Regions from separate parts of the Cryobacterium zhongshanensis genome, predicted to be linked through region 3. Evidence: predicted binding sites of a transcription regulator. Region 3 holds the regulator's gene; each other region holds the start of a gene.

Region 1 (7,160 bases), on a different contig from region 3:
ACTCACCGGTCGCGGCGTTGAGGCCCCAACCGATCGGCAGGTTGCGCACCTTGTCGGCGACGACGCCGGGCTCGAGGCCCGCGTTGAGGGCGATCTGCTTGAGCGGGGCGTCGATGGCGACCTTGACGATGTTCGCGCCGGTTGCCTCGTCTCCGACGAGCTCGAGCTTCTCGAATGCGGTCTTGCCGGCCTGGATGAGGGCGACGCCACCACCGGCGACGATGCCCTCTTCGACGGCTGCCTTCGCGTTGCGGACGGCGTCCTCGATGCGGTGCTTGCGCTCCTTGAGCTCAACCTCCGTCGCGGCGCCGGCCTTGATGACGGCAACGCCGCCGGCGAGCTTGGCGAGACGCTCCTGGAGCTTCTCACGGTCGTAGTCGCTGTCGGTGTTCTCGATCTCGTTGCGGATCTGCTGAACGCGACCGGCGATGGCTTCGGGGTCTCCGGCGCCTTCGACGATGGTGGTCTCGTCCTTGGTGATGACGATCTTGCGCGCGTTGCCGAGCAGGTCGAGGGTGACGTTCTCAAGCTTGAGGCCGACCTCCTCGGAGATGACCTGGCCACCGGTGAGGATGGCGATGTCCTGCAGCTGAGCCTTGCGACGGTCGCCGAAGCCGGGAGCCTTGACGGCAACGGACTTGAAGATGCCACGGATCTTGTTCACAACGAGCGTGGCCAGGGCCTCGCCGTCGACGTCCTCGGCGATGATGAGGAGCTGCTTGCCGGTCTGGATGACCTTGTCCACGATCGGGAGGAGGTCCTTGATGTTGGAGACCTTGGAGTTGACGATCAGGATGTAGGGGTCTTCGAAGACAGCTTCCTGACGGTCGGGGTCGGTCACGAAGTACGCGGACAGGAAGCCCTTGTCGAAACGCATGCCTTCGGTGAGCTCGAGCTCGGTGCCGAGGGTGTTGGACTCCTCGACGGTGACAACGCCTTCCTTGCCGACCTTGTCGATGGCTTCGGCGATGATCGCGCCGATTTCAGCATCGCCGGCAGAGATGGATGCGGTGGCCGCGATCTCTTCCTTGGTCTCGACCTCTTTGGCGTTCGCGATCAGCTCTGCGATAACCGCAGCGGTGGCCTTCTCGATGCCGCGCTTGAGGCTGATCGGGTCTGCACCGGCTGCGACGTTACGCAGGCCTTCGCGGACGAGCGCCTGGGCGAGGACGGTCGCGGTGGTCGTTCCGTCGCCGGCGACGTCATCGGTCTTCTTGGCGACCTCTTTGACGAGCTCCGCACCGATCTTCTCGTACGGGTCGTCGAGTTCGATTTCCTTGGCGATGGAAACACCGTCGTTGGTGATCGTGGGGGCGCCCCACTTCTTCTCCAATACGACGTTACGTCCGCGCGGGCCGAGGGTGACCTTGACAGTGTCAGCGAGGATGTTCAGGCCACGCTCAAGGCCGCGACGGGCCTCTTCGTTGAAAGCAATGATCTTTGCCATATGTGTTTCTCGTCCCTCCCGGACGTTACCAAAACGGTGATGGGTTGGCACTCAAAAGGAGAGAGTGCCAAGTCGATTCTGGCACTCAGGGGTCGAGAGTGCAAGTGAGCGCCGGGAAGCGTCGGGAGGCTACGGGACGAGTTCGACGGAGCCGGTGCCGTTCGGCACGAGTTCGATCCAGGTATTGCCGGCGGCAAGGCGAATGGTGACCCCGTTGTCGTCGACCAACCGGATCGGGTCGGCCTGTCCGGCCTTCGACCAGGCGGCGTGCACGGTCTTGCCGCCGGCGGACACCCAGCCCTCTCCCGAGCCGATCATGACGGTTTTCGGCACCTCGCCGTAGGTGCCGTCGATGTCGACCCGGAGCACGAGCACGTTGGTCGCGGCCCGGCGGGCGCCGGTCGTATCGAGGTCGGGGGCGCCTTCCTGCGAACGCAGGTAGGCCTGTGAGGCCGCGTCCCAGCTCCAGCCGGGGTACCGCGCCGAGGAGAACCGTGCGTTGATCTGGGTGATCGGACTGCCGTCGGTCCCCGCGCTCGATGCCGCGATCGTGCCCGCGTACGCGAACTGCTGTACCGGCGGTGCGACGGACGCGTTCCGTCCGACGAGTTCGGCCGCCTTCAGCACGACGTTGTGCGGCGCATCCCGGTCGGCAACACGGGAGAACAGGCCGGTCGTGTCGTAGTCGAAGACCGAGTTGATGACGGGGGTGGCCTTCATCATGTCGACGAAGACCTGCTGTCCGCCGGAATACGCGACGATCCCGCCGAACGGCGTGATGATGTCGGGGTCCATCGGCCGGATCGACCGCACCGGGCCGATCGCGTCGGGGATGTCGGACTGCCAGACGCCGACGTAGCGGGTCAGCCCGCCCTCGACGAGTTCCTCGAAGACGATGTCCGCGCGCTCGAGGGCGATCTGGGGCCTGGCTGCCTCGTGGTTGTCGATCTTCACCGCCAGGGACGGGTTCGCGGTCTTCCCCGCGGGCACGATCGTGCCACGCAAAGGCGCGATCGCCAGCGGTGCCGGGGCGTCGACCGCAGCCGCGGAGGGCTCCACGGTCGCCGTCGGCGTCGCCGTCGGCGCCTCGCTTCCGGTGCACGCCGTCATCACGAGAAGAAGGCACGGAAAAAGCACGGCACCCACAAACCGTGCCGTGCTTCGCCCGTATCGTGTCTCAGTTCTTTTCGCTGTCACGCCCCACACACTAACGCGGCAAACTCGCGGATGCCGCGCGGCTCGGGGCTTTGCCCGAGATTGGTGCGCTCGACGTGGGTGCGCCCGGCCTTTTCAGGTCAGACGGGACGTACCGACTCGGCCTGTGGGCCCTTTGCTCCGGTTCCCAGTTCGAAGATGACGTGCTGTCCCTCTTCCAAAACCTTGTACCCGTGCATGTCGATGGCGGAATAGTGGACGAAGACGTCCTGTCCGCCGCCATCGACGGTGATGAAGCCGAAACCCTTTTCAGCGTTGAACCATTTGACGGTTCCGTTCGCCATGTGTAACTCCCCAGTGCTTTGATATTTTCGGCACCCGCCCGTTGGCCGTACCGGGCCTGGCGCATGTGACTGCGTCCATCTGATCCGACCGGTCGGATGCCCCGAGGGACAACCGGACGAACCCGATGAGCGACCTGAGACAAAGAGTACTGAAGCCGAGAAAGAAGAAAAGGGGGTTGACGAATAGCCCGGAATGGCGTTATAGAACCGCCGTCGAATCGCGGGTCAGGACGTCGGTGTGGTGCTGGGGACGAAGTCGGATCCGACGACGACCGTGAGGTCGGCCCCCGAGGTGGCGAAGTCGGTGGCGAGGAGCACCGTGGCTCCCGGCAACGATGCCGCGACCCCGCGCGCGGCACCCTCGAGGGTCGCGTCGGCATAGTACACGGTCGTCTTGGTCACGTCTTCGGTGCTCGCATTGCTGAGCGCGCCGACGGTCCACCCCGCTGCGGAGAGCAGGTCTCCTACGTCCTTGGCGATGCCCGTGCCCTTGGTCCCATTGAGCACGGTGACGGTGAGGCCCGGATCGACCGTCGCTACGGCCGCCGGGACGCCGGTCGCGGCATCCGTTGCCGCTGCCGTGTCGGTCGCCGAGCTGGAGGACAGGCCGGGGATCGCGATGTTCAGCTTGTTGTTGAGGGACGCCATTCCGAAGACTCCGAGACCGATCAAGACGGCCGTGGCTCCGAGTGCCCACCAGAACGCGACCCAGTGGCGCCCCTTCTTACCGGGGGCGCGATGGGCGCCCACTCTGTCGAGGGAGTGCGGCAGGTGGTCGAAGCGGTCTTTCGGATAGGTGGGAGGCATTGTGGGGCTGAGTCGATCCTCTTGTTGCGGGCGAATGGGTGGAACGTCGGGGTCGGACATCCGGCTGCGTTTATGGGGCGGGGCTGGTTCGGTGCTCCGGAGCGCGTACCGTTCGGCGTTCCCGTGCCTGCGCGCGGGCCGCACGCATCCGCTGCAGGCGTTTCACCAGCATGGGATCGTGAGCCAGGGCAAGCGGGGAGTCGATCAAAACACCCAATAGTTGATAGTACCGGGCCGAGGACAGACCGAACTCGGAGCGGATCGCCTGTTCTTTGGCACCGGCATGCGTGAACCAGCGCCGTTCGAAGCTCAGGATGCCGAGGTCCCGGTCGGTCAGGCCGCCCGGGGAGTCGGCGGGATCCGGGTCACGTGCGCCGTCCACCATCCACCTCTTCCACCGTCGTCGTCTGGTCGAATCCTATTTGGCGTCGGCTATGGATTCGCTGGGCCACGCGGGCCGCACCGTGGTCGTGCAGGAAAGTGCCGCGGCAGGCGGGTCAGTGTCCGGCGTCCGGTGTGAAAGTGCTGAACGGCCTCGGGATCCGGAATACGGCCCGACCCGGCTGAGTTTACGATTGCTGGGAGGGTCGCCGTGTTCGCTCAGCTGCGCCCTCGCCCGATGGGAAGGATGAACCATGGACTACGAAGTCACGAAGTCAGACGCTGAATGGGCCGCGGAACTCGGGCCGGAGAAGTTCGCCGTACTTCGGCAGGCCGCCACCGAGCGCGCCTGGACCGGGGAGCTGCTCGACGAGAGCCGCTCCGGCGTTTATACCTGTGGCGCCTGCCACGCCGAGCTCTTCAAGAGCGGCACGAAGTTCGACTCCGGCTGCGGCTGGCCGAGCTTCTACGAGTCGGTACGCCCGGAGGCCGTCGAACTCATCGAGGACACGTCCCTCGGCGTCGTCCGCACCGAGGTTCGTTGCGCGAACTGCGGCTCCCACCTGGGGCACGTCTTCGACGACGGCTTCGGCACCCCGACCGGAGACCGCTACTGCATGAACTCCATCTCGCTCGAGTTCAAGCCGGTCGACTAGACGGTGTCCACGCCGCTCGAGGCGATCGGCGGGCGGCGTTCGCTGTCCGCCGTGACAGCGGATGCCCCCACGCACGAGGAGCTGCTCCCTCTCGTTGCCGCGTGCGCGCGGGTGGCCGACCACGGTGCCCTGCGACCCTGGCGCCTGATCGAAGTGCGCGGCGATTCCCGCTCGCGGCTCGGGGCGGCGTTCGCCGCTGCATCCGCCCGGCTCGCCGCGGAGGCCGGTGCGGAACCGCCGTCCGCTGCTGAGCTGGCCAAGCTCGCGGGCAAGCCGCTCCGGGCCTCCCTGCTGATCGCGGTGGTCGCGAGCCACCGGTTGAGCGACAAGGTCGAGGACTGGGAGCAGGACGTCACCGCGGCGGGGGTCGGGCACGCCCTGAGCCTGTTGCTGTCACACGCCGGCTGGGGCGTGATGTGGCGAACGGGCACGTTCACCCGCACCCCGGAGGTACACCGGATGCACGGTCTCACGGACTCCGAAGCATTGCTCGGCTGGCTCTATGTCGGCGGAGTGCCCGCGGGCGCGAAGCCGGGCACCCGGCTCCCGATCGACCCCGCCGCCCACCTGACCGCGCTCTGACCGGCGCCCTGAGCGCCCCTTTTCGGTCTCTCATGCGTGACGCGCCAGTTGCGCCGTTTCGCGCCCGGCAGGCCTGGCGCGAAACGGCGCAACTGGTGCGCGTTTATCGCGTGGCGCCCCGGTGCCCGCAAGCTTCACCGTTTCTTCACCTCAGCGTCGGCGGAATGTCCCGGATCCGGCGAGCGCGGGTCGTATCCTCGTGGCGTGAGCGTAGAAATCAGCACACTCGTCCAGCCCGACTCCGTCTACCTCGGAACACTCACCATCCTGAGTCCGGCAACGACCGGCCGGACTGCCGGGCCGGCCGCCGGGCCGACCGCCGGCCTGACCTCGGTCGCTCCTGCGGCGGCACCTCCCCGGCGCCCGGACGCCGGCATTCCCGCGACCGCGACGCTGGAACCACTCGTCGACGTCGTGCTCCGACTCCTCTGGGTGCTCGTTGGCGTGTACGTCTGGGTAGTCCTGCTCGTCAAAGGACCGCCGTCGCGCTCCGCGAGCCGGGAGCTCGAACCGATCGTCTGGCCGCAGGCGGACTACCCCGCTGTGGGACTCCCGGCTGTGGGGCTGACGCGCGCAGGCCGCATCCACTGACCGGATCACCCGTGTCGTTCCCGCCCCGGGTCAGGTCGATTCGCCGCTCAACTCGCCGGCGTGCCCGGGGTGTATGACCAGGCCCTGACCTGGTCGACCAGGATGTGTCCGGCTGAGCCGGCCGGAACGGCGACACCGTCGAGGTTCGTCTCGGCCTGCAGCGTCCAGCGCATCGGCTTCGTGGGAACGCCGCTCGGAATCGCGGTGCGACCGATCAGCGCTCCGTCCCAGTAGTAGGCGACGGAACCCGGGGTCCACTCCGTCGTGGCGGTGTGCCAGCTCGCCGCATTCGTAGGGGTGTACGGCTTGGCCGGATCCCACGACATCCGTCCGGAACCGTACGAGCCGGCGATCGCCGAGGCCCCGTAGAACGTGGTGCCGCCGAGGTTGCCTTCCGGAAAGTCGATCTCGCCGTCGTTCCAGACGTCCGACGTCGGCCACATCAGGAACGCGATCTTGTATCCCGGGATGACATCGGTCCGGAAGCGGACGGAGTACCGGCCGTAGCTGGTGCCGCTGTAGCCGTTCGGGAGCGGTGCCGCGACGAGGTGGACGCCGTTCTCGGTGTGCAGGTAGATGTCGAGGGCGGAGTCGTGCACGGAGAGGACCTTGTCCGGCGCGTAGGTTCCCTGGCCCGACGTGTCCCGAAGGCCGGCGTAGCCGTTCCAGGCGGCGCCGTAGATGCGGCCGAACTGCCCCAGCGCTGCCGGTGTCGTGAAGTCCTGCGTGTACAGGGGCGTCCACCCGGCGGGATTCGTCGGGGACGGCGTCGGGGTCGGTGTCGGTGTCGGGTCCGGCGCCTGGATCGACGCGGTCATCGTGATGGTGTCGACGTAGAACCCGTCCCCGGCGACGGCGTTTCGGGCCTGCAGCACGTAGACCTCGAGCGTGTCGCCCGCCGCCGTCGCCGTCGCGGCCACCTGCAGTCGCTGGTAGGAGGCCGCGAGGGTGACCGGCGCGGACGTCGTCCATTTCACGCCAGTGCCCGCCGCCGTGTTTTCGCGCAGCACCAGCACGACCTGCTTCCCCGCGGCAGAGGCGGATGCCGCGGCGACGGACGCCGTGGCGGCGTACGTGGCCGCCGCATCCGTCGAGGCCACGCTGGGGGTGCGGTCGTCGATCGAATACGCCGAGCCGGCCGAACGCACCACCCGTGCGACGTACGCGCCGCTCGGGGCGTTGCTCGCACGGACCCGG
Region 2 (7,160 bases), on a different contig from region 3:
TCGTGTCCGTCCGCAGCGGCAGCGTCACGCTCAAGGGCGAGGACATCACCGGGTTCAAGGCGAACCGCCTCGTGCAGGCCGGTGTCGGCTTCGTCCCCCAGAACAACAACGTGTTCCCCTCCCTCACGATCGAGGAGAACCTGCAGATGGGCCTGTACCTGCGGCCCCGACTGCTCAGCGAACGCCTCGACGCGATCTTCGACCTGTTCCCCGCCCTCGCCGACCGCCGCACCCAGCGGGCCGGTTCGCTCTCCGGTGGTGAACGCCAGTCGGTCGCGATGGCGCGCGCACTCATGATGGACCCCTCCGTGCTGCTCCTCGACGAGCCGTCCGCCGGACTGTCCCCCGTGCGTCAGGACGAGACCTTCATCCGCACCCGCCGGATCAACAAGACCGGCGTGACGATCGTGATGGTCGAGCAGAACGCCCGCCGCTGCCTGCAGATCTGCGACCGCGGCTATGTGCTCGACCAAGGCCGCAACGCGTACACGGGCACCGGCCGCGAACTCGCGGACGACCCGAAGGTCATCGAGCTCTACCTCGGCACCCTCGCCAAGGATGTTGACGCCGAGAAGGACGACAAGCCCGTCACCATCGCCTGACCCGGGTCTTCCGACCCACCCGCACGACCGAGAGGCCCGTGCCAGCCCACTGAGGGCCGGTACGGGCCTTTTCACGTCCCCGCCAGCATCCGCCTGCAACCGCGCCCGTCTGCGCAGCCCGCTCCCGAAACGGCGGACGCGGCCTGCCGAAACCGGCGCGACCTCGACGTCAACCGGGCGCGGACCGCCGAAACCGGCGCGGGCGCGGCTGGCGTCGCTGAGGTGTCGCAGATCGACGTTCGTGCGCCCGGCGAACGTCGATGTGCGACACCTCAGCAGACGAGCGGATGCTGCCGCACCGGCGCACGCGCGGAGGCGGGCGCACGAAAGAGCGGGGCCGGGCTTTCGCCCGACCCCGCTCCCTGTGTTCTTACGGCCTCAGCCGAAGATCAGCACTCTCCGACTAGTAGGAGGTCTGTCCTTCGATGGCGGACTGCCAGACGGGCTTGTTGTCCTTGTCGAACTTGTAGATGCCGATGAAGGCGCTCGACGGCTCGTTGTGCGAGTTGAACGGGCCGACGCCGGACTGTCCGACGTACTGGATGTCCGTTCCGGCGGTGACGAGCGGTGCACACTCGGCGTAGCTCTTGCACTTGGTGCCCTTGCCACTCGCGCCGGAGACGGCCGCGAGCTGCGCCTGGATGTCGGCGGAGACGGTGGACTTGGCCTTCAGCGCCGCGAGGGCGGAGAGGGTGGTCGCGTCGTAGGCCTCAGGAGCGTAGGAGAAGTCGCCCAGGGCTGCGTTCTGGGTGTCCTTGTACCAGGAGACGAGCTTGCCCTTGAATTCGTCGGCCGGGTATGCGCCGGGGATCGTGCCCTGTGCGCTGGTCAGCGTGCCGGCTTCGAAGTCCTTGCTGTAGTCGGCGGTGTTGCCGTCGGACAGGTAGACCTTGGAGAGGTCGACGCCCTGGGCCTTGAGCTCGGGGATGATCGACTTGGTCTCGTCGAAGGCGAGGATGACGATCGCGTCGGGGGTGGTCGCCTTGGCGGCGGTCACCTCGGACGAGAACGTGGTCTGGCCGGGGGGGAATTCCTGGCCGTTGCCCTTGCCGCCGTAGACGACGGTTCCGCCGGAGGCTTCGATGCTCTTCTGCGTGAAGTCGCGGAGGCCGGTGCCGTAGGAGTCGTTGAAGACCAGGAAGGCGACCTTGGCGTTGCCGTCACCCGTGATGAGCTGGCCGAGCGCGGAACCCTGGACCGAGTCCGGCGGTGCGGTGCGGAAGTAGAACGGACCGTAGCCGCTGAGCTTGGCCGAGGTGTTGGCCGGGGAGATCTGGACGATCTTCGCGGAGGCGAAGGAGTCGACGACGTTGAGCGAAACGCTCGAGGACGCCGCGCCGATGGCGACGGAAACCTTGGCCGCGATGAGCTTCTGGGCCGATGCGGTCGAGATCGTCAGGTCCGTGCTGTCACCGGAGTCGGTGGCCAGGACGCAGGCGTCCTTGCCGTCGACGCCGCCGGCGGCGTTGATGTCGGAGACGGCGAGGCCAACTCCGGCGAGTTCCGGCGGGTTGAGATAGGCGAGGCTACCGGTGATCGGGAGGATCGAGCCGACGACCAGCGACTTGTCCGTGGACGCTCCGCTCGCACAAGCTGCGTCGGTGTACGAGGACGAGGCCGCGGCCGAGGTCGTGGTAGCGGTAGAACCGCCGCCGGATGCACAACCGGAGAGCATGACGGCGATGACGCCTGCTCCCGCCACGATGGCGGTCCGGAGGGCGTGCTTGGATTTAATCATCCTGGGTACCCTTTCATCTTGCACGCGTCAGTACGCCTCCGGGTGAGGCCCACTCGCGTTATTAGGCTCCAACCTAGGATCACTTTGTTTCGAGGATGTTTTCTTGCCGTGCAAAGAGAACATCGTTAGCGATTCGTGACACCACCGGCACTTGCTCTGGGGGACGCCCTCCGACGAGGTCCTGTACTAAGAGCGTCGTCCGGTCACGCCCTGGTAGGCGATCTGCTTCTTTTCACCGAGCGCGGTGCGGCATGTTGCCCAAGAAGTGCACACCGAGTCACCGTGGCTGACCCGATCGAGGGCCGGGGCGATCGAGGGCCCGCCATCGTCGCCTGCCTCGGCCGCGGCGAGCGCCGCGAGCACCACCCCGTCGAAGGCTTCCCCGCCTCCGGCGGTGTCGGCGAGCCCAGGATCCGAGGTGCGCAGGCGCACCGCGAAGGCTTCGTCCGCCGCGAGCGGAGTGCCGCCGTTCGTGAAATCGTCCAGCGGCAGGAGGGCGATTCCCGCGGCGACCACGGATGCCGAGACCTCGGCGGGCACGGCGCTCGTCGCGTCCCAGAGAACGAGGTCGACGTGTCGGGCCACCAGGTCGGCGACCGCGACCGCGGCATTGCCGGTCGAGTTCCGATGCACGAGCTGGATCGGCAGGGTGCCGGGCAGGGCCTGTTCGAGGATCTCACGGGCGGCCAGCTCGGTGCCCGCGACCTGCGCGGCACCGGTCACGGCGACTCCCGCTTCCCCGGTCATCGGGAACAGCGTGCCGATCAACAGGGTGCCGTCGCCGGTGGGCGCAATCGTTGCAGCGACGCTCGGGGTGCTCGTCACGGCGGCAGGGGCGCCACTCGCGGTGCAGCCGGTCAGCAGCAGCGCGGCGGCCACGGTGAGCGTGAGGCCGGCAGACGTGCGGCCCCGGGGGCGCGAGGTGAGGGTCGTGGGCGGAAAGGGCATCCGTGGTCCTTTCACAGGTGGGGAATGCCTCGAGCGTATCGCCGGTCAGAGGGGTTCGGGGGATGCTCGCCGCGGGGCGCGTCCGGTGGCGACCATGTCGACCGTGAGGATCACGAGCGCGACCCAGACGAGCCCGAAGCCGACCCAGCGCTCCGGCGGCATGGGCTCGCCCAGGATGAACACGCCGACGAGGAACTGCAGCACCGGCGCCACGAACTGCACGAGGCCGAGCAGGCTGAGCGGCAGGCGGCGGGCGGCCGCGGCGAAGAACAACAGCGGGACGGCCGTCACGACGCCCGTCGACACGAGGCCGACGGTGTGCCAGGGCGACACCGTTCCGAAGGTGAGCCCGGTCATGGCGCCCACGATCAGGAGTTCCGCGATCGCGATCGGCATCAGCCAGGCGGTCTCGAGGGTGAGGCCGGTGAGTGCCCCGACGCCGGGGCCGACGTTCTTCTTGATCAGCCCGTAGAACCCGAAGGACAGGGCGAGGACGAGCGAGATCCACGGCAGCGCCCCGTAGCCGATGGTGAGCACGAGCACGGCGGCCGCGCTGATCGCCACCGCGATCCACTGGATGCGCCGCAAGCGCTCGTGCAGAACGAACACGCCCAGCAGCACCGTGACGATCGGGTTCATGAAGTAGCCGAGGGCGGCCTCGACGACGTGCCCGGTCAGCGTCGCAAAGACGTAGGTCTGCCAGTTGACGAAGATCAGGAGGCCGGCCAGGCCCATCACCCAGACCGTCTTCGGGCGGCGGAGCACCACGAGCAGGGCGGGCCAGCCCCGGGTGGCAGTGATCAGGGCGAGGCAGAAGACGAGCGAGAAGAGCACCCGCCAGGCCACGACTTCGAAGGGTCCAGTGGGGTGCAGCAGCAGGAAGAAGAGCGGGAGCAGGCCCCAGAGGCCGTACGCTGCGATCGCGAATCCGAGTCCGCTGGTCGGCTCGACCGGCTGGTTCCGTGTCCTGCTCACGACGATTCCCCTTCACGGGCGTGCTCTGCGTTGGCGTGCCCTGCGTTGGCGTGCCCTGGGTGCTGCGTGCCGCGTCGAAGCGGGCCTGGGGAACACAAAATCCCGGATGAACAGGCCATCCGGGATTTTGTGTTGTTCGTACTTATACTGCGATCGTGCGTGGCGCCTGGGAGGATTCCCTAGCGGACGACGACGGCGAGCACGTCGCGTGCGGAGAGGACGAGGAGATCGTCGCCACCGAACTTAACCTCGGTTCCGCCGTACTTGGAGTAGATGACCTTGTCGCCCACGGCAATGTCGAGCGGGATGCGGTTGCCGTTGTCGTCGATGCGGCCGGGGCCGACGGCGACAACTTCGCCCTCCTGGGGCTTTTCCTTGGCAGTGTCAGGGATGACCAGACCTGATGCGGTGGTCTGCTCGGCGTCGACCTGCTTGATGACGATGCGATCCTCGAGCGGCTTGATGGAGACCGACACGGTTGACCTCTTTCTTAGCTAAGACTTGGTTGGCAGACTCACAGCGAGAGTGCTAACAGCGAGTTTAGGGCGCATCTGGCACTCACGCAATGTGAGTGCCAGACTCGGGCGTTCCGGGCGCGGCGGCCGCGGCTTGATATCGTTTGGACAATGGAACGCTCCGAGCTTGTCGACCTCTTGTCCCCCGATGGGCTGCGCCTGCTGGACTCGCTTCCGCCCTGGGACAACGCCTCCGATGTGGTGCGCCTGGTCAGCGACCTGCGGAAGGCCGGCCACCCGCAGGGTCTTGTGACCGCGGTGCTCGGCCAGTCCCGGCTGCGCGCGAAGGCCGTGGCCAAGTTCAGCGACTTCGCCGGGCGGATGCTGTTCACCGAGGCCGGTCTCGAACAGGCCACCCGCCTGAACGTCGCCGCACTGCACGCCGGCCGGTTCGCCGCGGCCGGCCTGAACCGGGTCGCCGATCTCGGCAGCGGGATCGGCAGCGACTCGATGGCCCTCGCCGCCCTCGACATCCGGGTGACCGCCGTGGACACCGACGAGGTCACGGCAGCGGTCGCAAGCTACAACCTCGCTCCCTTCGACAATGCGAGCGTCGTGCACGGTGACGCGGAGACCTTCGACCTGACCGGCTTCGACGCGGCCTGGCTCGACCCGGCCCGTCGCACGGCCGGGCACAGCAACACCTCCCGGCTGACCCGTCCGGAAGACTATTCGCCGAATCTCGACTTCGTCTTCGGCCTGAGCGAGCGGATGCCGATCGGCGTGAAACTCGGTCCGGGCCACGACCGCGACGCCATTCCCGCAGCCGCGGAAGCACAGTGGGTGTCGGTGGACGGAAAGCTCGTGGAGATGGGACTCTGGTTCGGCGCCCTCGCTCGCGACGGCATCCGCCGCTCGGCGCTGCTTCTGGGCAGGGCAGGCAGTCATGAGCTCACCGCGGCGGCCGACAGCGTCGACGTCGACAGTGTGGCCGGCGCGGCGGGCGTTCCGGGGAGCTACCTCTACGAACCGGACGGGGCCGTGATCCGGGCGCGATTGATCGGTGATCTGGCCCGCAGCATGGACGCGCTGATGCTCGGGGAGGGCATCGCCTATCTCAGCTCCGAATCCCTGCACGAGACCCCGTTCGCGACCGCGTTCCGGGTGCTCGAGTCGCTGCCGGTGGACGAGAAGAAGCTGCGGCTCGCGCTCAAGGAGCGCCGGATCGGCACGCTCGAGATCAAGAAGCGCGGCGTGGACGTGGATCCGGCCGTGCTGCGCACCCGGCTGAAGCTGCACGGCCCCGAGTCGGCGACGCTGGTGCTCACCCGGGCGGGCGGGCGCAGGCTCGCCCTGCTCGTGGAGCGGGTGCAGCCGCCGCGCTGAGCGCTCAGTGCGGGACGGGGCTGATGCCCTGGCTGATCAGCACGATCCAGCCCGCGGCGATGACGAGGCCGGCGAGGCCGGTACCGAGGCCCCAGGCCCAGATCGAGACGGCCGGGCGTTCGGTGCGGCTCGCCCAGATGGCGAGCACGACGGCGGCGAGCGAGAGCGGCGCGGTCCAGACCACGAAAACGGCACCGGCCAGGCCGACGGCGCCGAACCCGAGGGACGCGACGGAGAGCGCGCGCCGTCTGGCGAGGGCGCGCAGCTCGGACTCTGTATAGACGTAGGGCACCCACTCGGTGGGGGCCGTGACGGTTGACGCGTAGTCGAGTTCGCCGGTGACCTCCTCCGGCGGGCGCGTCAGCGCGAACCGGAGGTCGTCGCCGGCGGCCGGGTGTCGTGCATCCGTCACTGCGGCCTCCCGGTCCGGTCACTGCGCCCAGGGAACGGGCTCTCAGCGATAGTAGTTGGTACTCGGCATGCTTGCGAAGATGAGCACCCAGACGACGATGCTCAACAGGGCGAGGGCGACGCCGACGATGCCGGTGATCAGGCCGGTCAGCCAGAGCCCCCTGGCGTATGGTTCTTTGGTGCGTCCGAGGGCCCCGAGCACGATCGCCGCGGCCGGCAGCAGCAGGGCGAGCACCCCGCCGACGAAGGGGATGAAGGCGACGGGGAGGCCCAGCAGCCCGACGACGCCCGAGACGAGCGAGAGGATGCTGAGCACCGGCTGGCGGGTCGCCGCCTGCGCCCCCGGGGCGGGAGGGTACGGGTACCCGGAACCGAGAGGCTGCGGTGACGACGGGCCGGACTCCGGCGGGCCGACGGGAGGACCGGCGGGAGGCGGGCCGACGGGAGGACCGGCGGGAGGCGGGCCGACGGGAGGCGGGCCGACGGAAGAGTCCCCGAGCGGCGGGCCGGCGGCAGAACCCATGAAGGGCGGGCCGGCGGGCGGGCCGGAGGCAGAATCCGCGGGGGGCGTTCCGGCGGACTCGCCACGCGGAATCTGTGGGACCTCGGGCACCTCGGGCACGTGCGGCACATCGGGCACCTGCG
Region 3 (7,160 bases):
TGCCGGAGCGCGTCGTATTCGGTCCAGGCGTCGACGATCCTGCCGACGAGGGAATGGCGCACGACATCCGCGCTCGTGAGGCGCACGAAGCGGATGTCGTCGACCGTGTCGAGCACGCGGGTCACGAGTCGCAGGCCGCTCGAACCAGCCGGCAGGTCGATCTGCGTGACGTCACCGGTGACGACCATCTTCGAGCCGAAGCCGAGCCGGGTGAGGAACATCTTCATCTGTTCCGGCGTGGTGTTCTGCGCCTCGTCGAGGACGACGAAGGAATTGTTCAGGGTGCGGCCGCGCATGTACGCGAGCGGGGCGACCTCGATCGTGCCCGCCGCGAGCAGTTTGGGCAGGAGCTCCGGCTCCATCATCTCGCCGAGCGCGTCGTAGAGCGGGCGGAGGTAGGGGTCGATCTTGTCGGTCAGGGTGCCGGGCAGGAAGCCGAGGCGCTCCCCCGCTTCGACGGCCGGGCGGGTGAGGATGATCCGTTCGACCTCCTTGCGCTGCAGCGCCTGCACGGCCTTAGCCATGGCGAGGTAGGTCTTTCCGGTTCCGGCCGGGCCGATCCCGAACACGATCGTGTCGGTGTCGATGGCGTCGACGTATTCCTTCTGGCCGACCGTCTTCGCGCGGATGCTCTTGCCTCGTGAGGTCAGGATCGGCGGACCGAGCCGGACGGAGGGGCTCGAGGTGCTGTCCTCACCGAGCATCCGGGCGCTCGACACGACCTCGGCCGGCGCGAGGTCGCGGCCTTCGCGGATCATCACGAGCAGTTCTTCGATCAGGCGGCGCGCGGCGGCGACCTGCGTCGTCTCACCGGAGAGCGTCATCTCGTTGCCGCGGACGTGCACGCTGACCGCGGGGTGTTCCTTCTCGATCGCGCCGAGCAGCCGGTCCTGGGCGCCGAGGAGGCGCACCATGGCGACCCCGTCGATGAGGATCCGGGTCTCGACGGTCGTCTCAGCCGGGAGCGCGCCGGAGGGCAGGGACGGCACGGACTCTTCTGACGGCACGGACTTCCCTGACAGCTCAGACGGAACCAAGTGTTCCCTCCCCGAGCGACCCGGCCGCTGCGTCCCCCGAAGGTTTCAGGGCGAGCACGTGCGCGTGGACGTGGAACACGGTCTGGCCGGCCGCGGCGCCGGTGTTGAAGACCAGCCGGAACTGGCCGTCGGAGAGCTCGGTGGCGACCCGTCCAGCAACCGCGACGAGTTCGGCGAGGAGCCCGGGGTCGCCGGCCGCGAGTTCGACGACGTTGCGGTACTCCTCCGTCTTCGTCGTGATGACGATGTGGACGGGGGCCTGCGGGTTGATGTCCGCGAATGCGATGATGCGGTCGGTCTCCGCGACGATGGTCGCGGGGATTTCGCGCGCGACGATGCGGCTGAAGACGGAGGGTTCTGCGCCGGATGCTGACATGGTTCTATCTTAAGCGGCAGGTCGCCCGGCCGGGGGTCACCACCGGTCGGTCACCACCGGTCGAAGGCGGCGTTGAGCACGGCGAGGGCCGCGGGCCCTGCCGTCGAGGTGCGCAGCACGGTGTCGCCGAGGCGCACCCGGACGGCGCCCGCGGCTTCGAGCAGCTCAAGTTCCGAGGCGGCGATGCCGCCCTCCGGACCGACGACGAGCACGATGTCCCGCGCAGCGCCGGCGAGGTCGCCCAACCGGGTCAGCCGGATCTCGGCGGTGGGCTCGAGGAGCAGCATCCGGGTGTCCCGCGCCAGCACGGCGAGTTGTTTCGTGCTCGTGAGTTCGGCGACCTCGGGCAGCCAGGGCCGGATCGACTGCTTGGACGCCTCGCGCACGATGGCGCGCCAGCGATCCCGGCCCTTGGCCACCTTGGGGCCCTCCCAGCGCGTCACCGATCGAGACGCGGCCCACGGAACGACACCGTCGACACCGAGTTCGGTCGCGGCCTGAACGGCCATCTCGTCGCGGTCGCCCTTGGCGAGTGCCTGCACGAGGCGGATGCGCGGGCTCGGCCTCTCCGCGGTGCGCACGCCGTCGATCCGCAGGGCCAGCCGGCCGGGTTCCGCCTCCTCGACGGTCGCCTCCAGGAGCAGGCCCGACCCGTTCCCGGCGAGCAGGTGCTCCCCCGGCCGGACCCGGCTCACCGTGACCGCATGCCTCGCCTCCGCGCCGGTGATGGTCGCGAGGCCCCCGACGGCGCAGTCCTCCGCGCGGAGGGTCTCGTCGATGAAGAAGTGCGCCATCCGGTTAGACGCGGAACCGGTCGCGGAGCTTGGCGAAGAGTCCCTGCTGCACCGCACTGAGCGCGGGAGCAGGGGACTTGTGCCGCGCAGCGAACTGTTCGATAAGTTCCCGCTCCTTGTGGTCGAGCTTGGTCGGCGTCACGACGTGGATGCCGACCTTGAGATCGCCGCGTCCGTTGCCGCGGAGGCGCGAGACACCGCGGTCCTTGACCGTGATGACCTCTGCACCCTGCACACCGGCACGGATCTCGACGGTGATGTCCCCGTCGAGGGCCTTGACGGTCGTGGTCGTGCCGAGGATCGCATCCGTCATCGGCACGTCGAGCGTGCAGAGCAGGTCGTCACCGTCTCGGCTGAAGACGTCGTGGTGCCGCACCTTCATCTCGAGGTAGAGGTCGCCGTTGGGGCCGCCTGCCGGTCCGGCCTCTCCGCTGCCGGGCATCTGCAGGCGCAGGCCGGTGTCGACGCCGGCGGGGATGTCCACCGGAACGGTGCGCCGGGCGCGGACGCGGCCCTGACCCTGGCAGGTCACGCACGGGGTCGCGATGATCGTGCCGAAACCGCGGCAGGTGCCGCACGGGCTCGAGGTCATGACGTTTCCGAGCAGGGAACGCACGGCCCGCTGGATGTTGCCGGTGCCGTGGCAGATGTCGCAGGTCACAGGCGCGGTCCCCGGCTGGCAGCAGGTTCCGCTGCACGTCGCGCAGACGATGGCCGTGTCGACCTCGAGGTCGCGGTGGGTTCCGAAGATGATCTCGTCGAGGTCGAGTTCGACCCGGATCAGGGCATCCTGCCCCCGTTCCCGGCGGGATCTCGGTCCGCGGCTGCCGCCACCGCCGCCGCCTCCGAAGAAGGTCTCGAAGATGTCGCCGAAATTGCCGAAGTTGCCGTCGAAGCCGGCGTTTCCCCCCGTGCGGCCATTGCCGCCGTGGTCGTAGTTATCGCGCTGCTTCGGGTCGCTCAGCACGTCGTAGGCGTGCGTGACGTGCTTGAACCGCTCCGACGCGTCTGCGCCGGGGTTCACGTCGGGGTGGAGCTGCCGAGCCAGACGGCGGTACGCCTTCTTGATCTCATCGGTGGTGGCATCGCGGGCGACGCCGAGTACTTCGTAATGGTCAGCCAAAGCTGGCTCTCCTCGGTCTGTTTTCGTGTGTCTGCGGCGTGGGGCTGGTCGAAGAATCTCGACTATTCGAGCAGGCGGGACAGGTAGCGGGCGACGGCACGGACGGCCGCCATGTTGTTCGAGTAGTCCATCCGGGTCGGGCCGAGCACGCCGAGGCGGGCAAGGTCTCCACCCTGCGAGCTGTAGCCGCTGGTCAGGACGCTCGTCTCGGAGAGGCCGAACGGCGCGTTCTCCCGGCCGATGCTGACGGACACACCGTGCTGGTCTGTGGCCATCTCGCCGAAGAGGCGCAGCAGGACGACCTGCTCCTCGATGGCCTCGAGCACCGGGTAGATGCTCCCGGTGAAGTCTTCCTCCGTGCGGACGAGATTCGCGGCGCCGGCCATCACGAGGCGCTCCTGCCGGTTCGCACCGACCTGGTCGCGCAGGGTCAGCGTGACCAGGGAGACGAGGTCAGGTTGTTCGCCGGCCAGGTCAGCGGCATCCGTGAGCGCGGTCGCGGCTGCGCTCATGGTGAGGCCGACCACGGCGGCGTTGAGGCGGGCGCGGAGGCGCACGAGCAGCTGTTCCTCGAGCGGCCGGGGCAGCTCAATCACGCGCTGTTCGACCCGTCCGGCATCCGTGATCAGAACGGACAGGAGCCGGGTCTCGGAGAGCGGCACGAGCTCGATGTGGCGCACCTTCGCGCGGGACAGCGAGGGGTACTGCACGAGGGCGACCTGGTGGGTGAGCTGGGAGAGCAGCCGGACACTCCGCGCGAGGACCTCGTCGAGGTCGGCGGACTGGCCGAGGAAGGTCTCGATTGCCTGGCGCTGCGCCGCGGACAGTGGCCGCAGGTCGGCGAGGTGATCGACGAAGAGCCGGTACCCCTTGTCGGTCGGGATGCGCCCCGAGGAGGTGTGCGGGGCGACGATGAGCTCCTCCTCCTCGAGAAGGGCCATGTCGTTGCGGATGGTTGCCGCAGACACCCCGAAGGAATGCCGGTCAACGATGGTTTTTGAGCCGACGGGCTCGCGCGAGGCGACGTAGTCTTGAACTATGACCCGCAGAACTTCGAGGCTGCGATCCGAAACCATGACTGAATCGCCTCCTTTCCGGATGACTGGGTGCCGGCGACTTTGGCACTCACAGCGTTTGACTGCCAATCATATCGCGACACACGGGGACACCCCATTGCTAGCGGATGATTGAGCGCAGTACCGTGAGTCTTGTAATGGACCCCCATCCGCATGGAAAGGCACGATGATGAGCAATTCAACCGGTAACAGTAGCGAAGATCCGAACCTGGGCCAGCGCCCGCCGCAGCAACCGTACCAGCCCGCTGCGCCCGTACCCGCGGCCGCCGCTCCCCTCACCGAGGCCGAGGATCGCCAGTGGGCCTCCTTCGCGCACCTCGGCGGCGTCATCGGCTTCCTGCCGTCGCTGATCATCTGGCTCGTCTTCAAGGACCGCGGCCGTTTCGCGGAGCAGGAAGCGAAGGAGGCCCTGAACTTCCAGATCACGATCACGATCATCTACGTCATCGGCTGGATCCTCACCGCCATCCTGATCGGCGGGCTGATCAACCTCGCAGCCTGGGTGATCGCGATCATCTTCTCCGTCCAGGGCTTCCTGAAGACGAAGGACGGCCAGGCCTACCGCTACCCCTTCGCCCTGCGGCTCATCAAGTAGCACCGGACGACGGCACCAGAACCACCCGGAGTATCTCGCGGGACCCGCACAACCCGACAACGCGCACAAGGAGCTCGAATGTCCACGACACCACCCCCCGCCAATTCCTACCAGCCCGTTACGCCGATGAACCCGTCGGACGAACGCATGTGGGCCACCCTGATCCACGTGGGCGGAATCCTCTTCGAGTTCCTGCCCGCGCTCATCGGCTACCTCGTGCTCAAGGATCGGGGCCCGTTCATCCGCGCGCACGCGGCGACGGCGCTCAATTTCCAGATCACACTGGTGATCGCCTACGTGATCAGCGGAGTGCTGACGCTCGCGCTTGTCGGATTCCTGCTCCTACCCGCCGTCTGGGTCCTGAGCGTCGTGTTCAGCATCATCGCGGCCCTCGCGGCCAACAAGGGCGAGTACTACACCTACCCGCTCACCATCAAGTTCGTCAGCTAGTCCGCAGAACCTTAGTCCGCGAGCAGCCGCCGCACGACGGCGTCCGCGAGAAGCCGTCCTCTCCTGGTCAGTTCGACCGTCCCGGAGAGGGCGGCTTTCGCGTTGATGAGCTCGTCCGCGATGAGACCGGCGACTTCGCGGCGACCGAGCGGGGAGAGCGAGTCGATCCGGATGCCCTCCCGGATCCTGGTGAGCAGCAGCACCCGCTCGACCTCGCGGGTGGCCTCGTCGAGGGTCTCGCGCCCGGCGGCGGGTGAGTCGCCGGCGAGGATCCGGTCGGCGTATGCGGACGGGTGCTTGACGTTCCACCAGCGGATGCCGCCGACGTGGCTGTGCGCACCGGGTCCGACCCCCCACCAGTCCTGGCTGCGCCAGTACGCGAGATTGTGCCTGGACCGGTGCGCGGCATCCGTCGCCCAGTTGCTGACCTCGTACCAGCCGTAGCCTGCCGCCTCGAGGAGCTCATCGGCGAGTTCGTAGTATTCGGCCTGGGTGTCCTCGTCGACGGGGGCGAGTTCGCCGCGGCGGATCTGCCGCGCGAGCTTCGTGCCGTCCTCGACGATGAGCGAGTATGCGCTGATGTGGTTCGGGGCGAGCCCGATGGCCTGTTCGAGGCTCGCGCGCCAGTCGGCGCGGGTCTCCCCCGGTGTGCCGTAGATCAGGTCGAGGCTGACATCGAGGCCGGCGTCGCGGGCCCAGGCTGTGACGAGCGGGATCCGCTCCGGGTCGTGGGTGCGCTCGAGCGTCGCGAGCACCCGGGGCACGGCGGACTGCATGCCGAAAGAGACCCGGGTGAAGCCTGCGGCGGCCAGGGCCACGAGGTAGGCGGCGTCGACGGAGTCCGGGTTGGCTTCCGTGGTCACCTCGGCGCCGGCCGCGAGGCCCCAGGTGTCGCGGACGGAGTCGAGCATCCGGACCAGGTCGGCCGCGGGCAGGAGTGTGGGGGTGCCGCCGCCGAAGAACACCGTCGTCGCCTCCCGGTCTGCGACCCCGGAGTCGCGGAGGATGCGCCCCGCGGACTCGACCTCGGCGACGGCCTGACCTGCGTAGTCGTGCTGCGAGGCTCCGCGCAGCTCGGTCGCCGTGTAGGTGTTGAAGTCGCAGTAGCCGCAGCGCACCCGGCAGAAGGGCACGTGCAGGTACACGCCGAAGTCGCGCTCGAGGGCGCCGACAGCGGCGGATGCCGGGAGCAGGCCGTCGCGCGGGGCCGGGTCGCCGAGAGGGAGGGCGCTGCCCACGATCAGACCGCGCCGACGGGGTGCAGGGCGCGCAGGTACCGGGCGGTGAACTTGGCCTGCTGCAGCCGGACGATCGGCCAGGCGAGGCGGTAGTACCAGGTGCTCGGGCGGGAGAACGCCCGGATCGTCAGCCAGACCGAGTCGTCGGCCTTCCGGTCGACGATGAACGCCTCCTCGCCGCTCGCGGGGTGGCCGGCGAGGGTGCCGTAGCCGAAGCCGATCCGGTCGGACTCGTCGATGACGTAGACGACGCGCACGGGCGAGTCCACGGTGAACGGGCCGACCGCGACCGAGAGCCGGGCGGACATGCCGTTGACGATGTACGGGGTGCCGTCGTCGGCGAAGGTCGCCTCGTCGACGGGGTGCTCCTGGTTCGTCGACGGGGTGCCGTCTGCGTCGAACACGATTCCGGTGTACTGCACGCCGGTGCCCTGCTGCAACTCGGTGACGGTCATGCCGCTGCCGAGCTGA

Evidence for each region. Region 3 encodes HrcA, which represses chaperone genes, less so after heat shock. Its sites were predicted from a motif close to TTNGCACTCGNNNNNNNCGAGTGCNAA; they were not measured.
Region 1: groL (chaperonin GroEL) is a predicted target of HrcA. The motif match lies at 1,492-1,518, and genes of this name have one in related genera.
Region 2: groES (co-chaperone GroES) is a predicted target of HrcA. The motif match lies at 4,815-4,841, and genes of this name have one in related genera.

What each region holds. Positions count from the first base shown of each region.
Region 1 covers NZ_JALGAR010000001.1:500,869-508,028, reverse strand. Annotated here, with positions in the region: gene groL (chaperonin GroEL) at 1-1,447, opposite strand, end outside; gene MQH31_RS02405 (DUF3048 domain-containing protein) at 1,577-2,584, opposite strand; gene MQH31_RS02400 (cold-shock protein) at 2,743-2,946, opposite strand; gene MQH31_RS02395 (LytR C-terminal domain-containing protein) at 3,172-3,753, opposite strand; gene MQH31_RS02390 (DUF3263 domain-containing protein) at 3,824-4,138, opposite strand; gene msrB (peptide-methionine (R)-S-oxide reductase MsrB) at 4,389-4,790, shown strand; gene MQH31_RS02380 (nitroreductase family protein) at 4,794-5,372, shown strand; gene MQH31_RS02375 (hypothetical protein) at 5,577-5,963, shown strand; gene MQH31_RS02370 (glycoside hydrolase family 16 protein) at 6,011-7,160, opposite strand, start outside.
Region 2 covers NZ_JALGAR010000001.1:360,699-367,858, reverse strand. Annotated here, with positions in the region: gene MQH31_RS01735 (ABC transporter ATP-binding protein) at 1-602, shown strand, start outside; gene MQH31_RS01730 (ABC transporter substrate-binding protein) at 1,006-2,340, opposite strand; gene MQH31_RS01725 (type 1 periplasmic-binding domain-containing protein) at 2,527-3,288, opposite strand; gene rarD (EamA family transporter RarD) at 3,334-4,263, opposite strand; gene groES (co-chaperone GroES) at 4,443-4,739, opposite strand; gene MQH31_RS01710 (class I SAM-dependent methyltransferase) at 4,890-6,104, shown strand; gene MQH31_RS01705 (hypothetical protein) at 6,109-6,516, opposite strand; gene MQH31_RS01700 (hypothetical protein) at 6,559-7,160, opposite strand, start outside.
Region 3 covers NZ_JALGAR010000003.1:110,410-117,569, forward strand. Annotated here, with positions in the region: gene MQH31_RS12120 (PhoH family protein) at 1-1,007, opposite strand, end outside; gene MQH31_RS12125 (HIT domain-containing protein) at 1,024-1,413, opposite strand; gene MQH31_RS12130 (16S rRNA (uracil(1498)-N(3))-methyltransferase) at 1,464-2,207, opposite strand; gene dnaJ (molecular chaperone DnaJ) at 2,212-3,330, opposite strand; gene hrcA (heat-inducible transcriptional repressor HrcA) at 3,393-4,406, opposite strand; gene MQH31_RS12145 (DUF4870 domain-containing protein) at 4,573-5,001, shown strand; gene MQH31_RS12150 (DUF4870 domain-containing protein) at 5,080-5,451, shown strand; gene hemW (radical SAM family heme chaperone HemW) at 5,463-6,689, opposite strand; gene MQH31_RS12160 (DUF1990 domain-containing protein) at 6,692-7,160, opposite strand, start outside.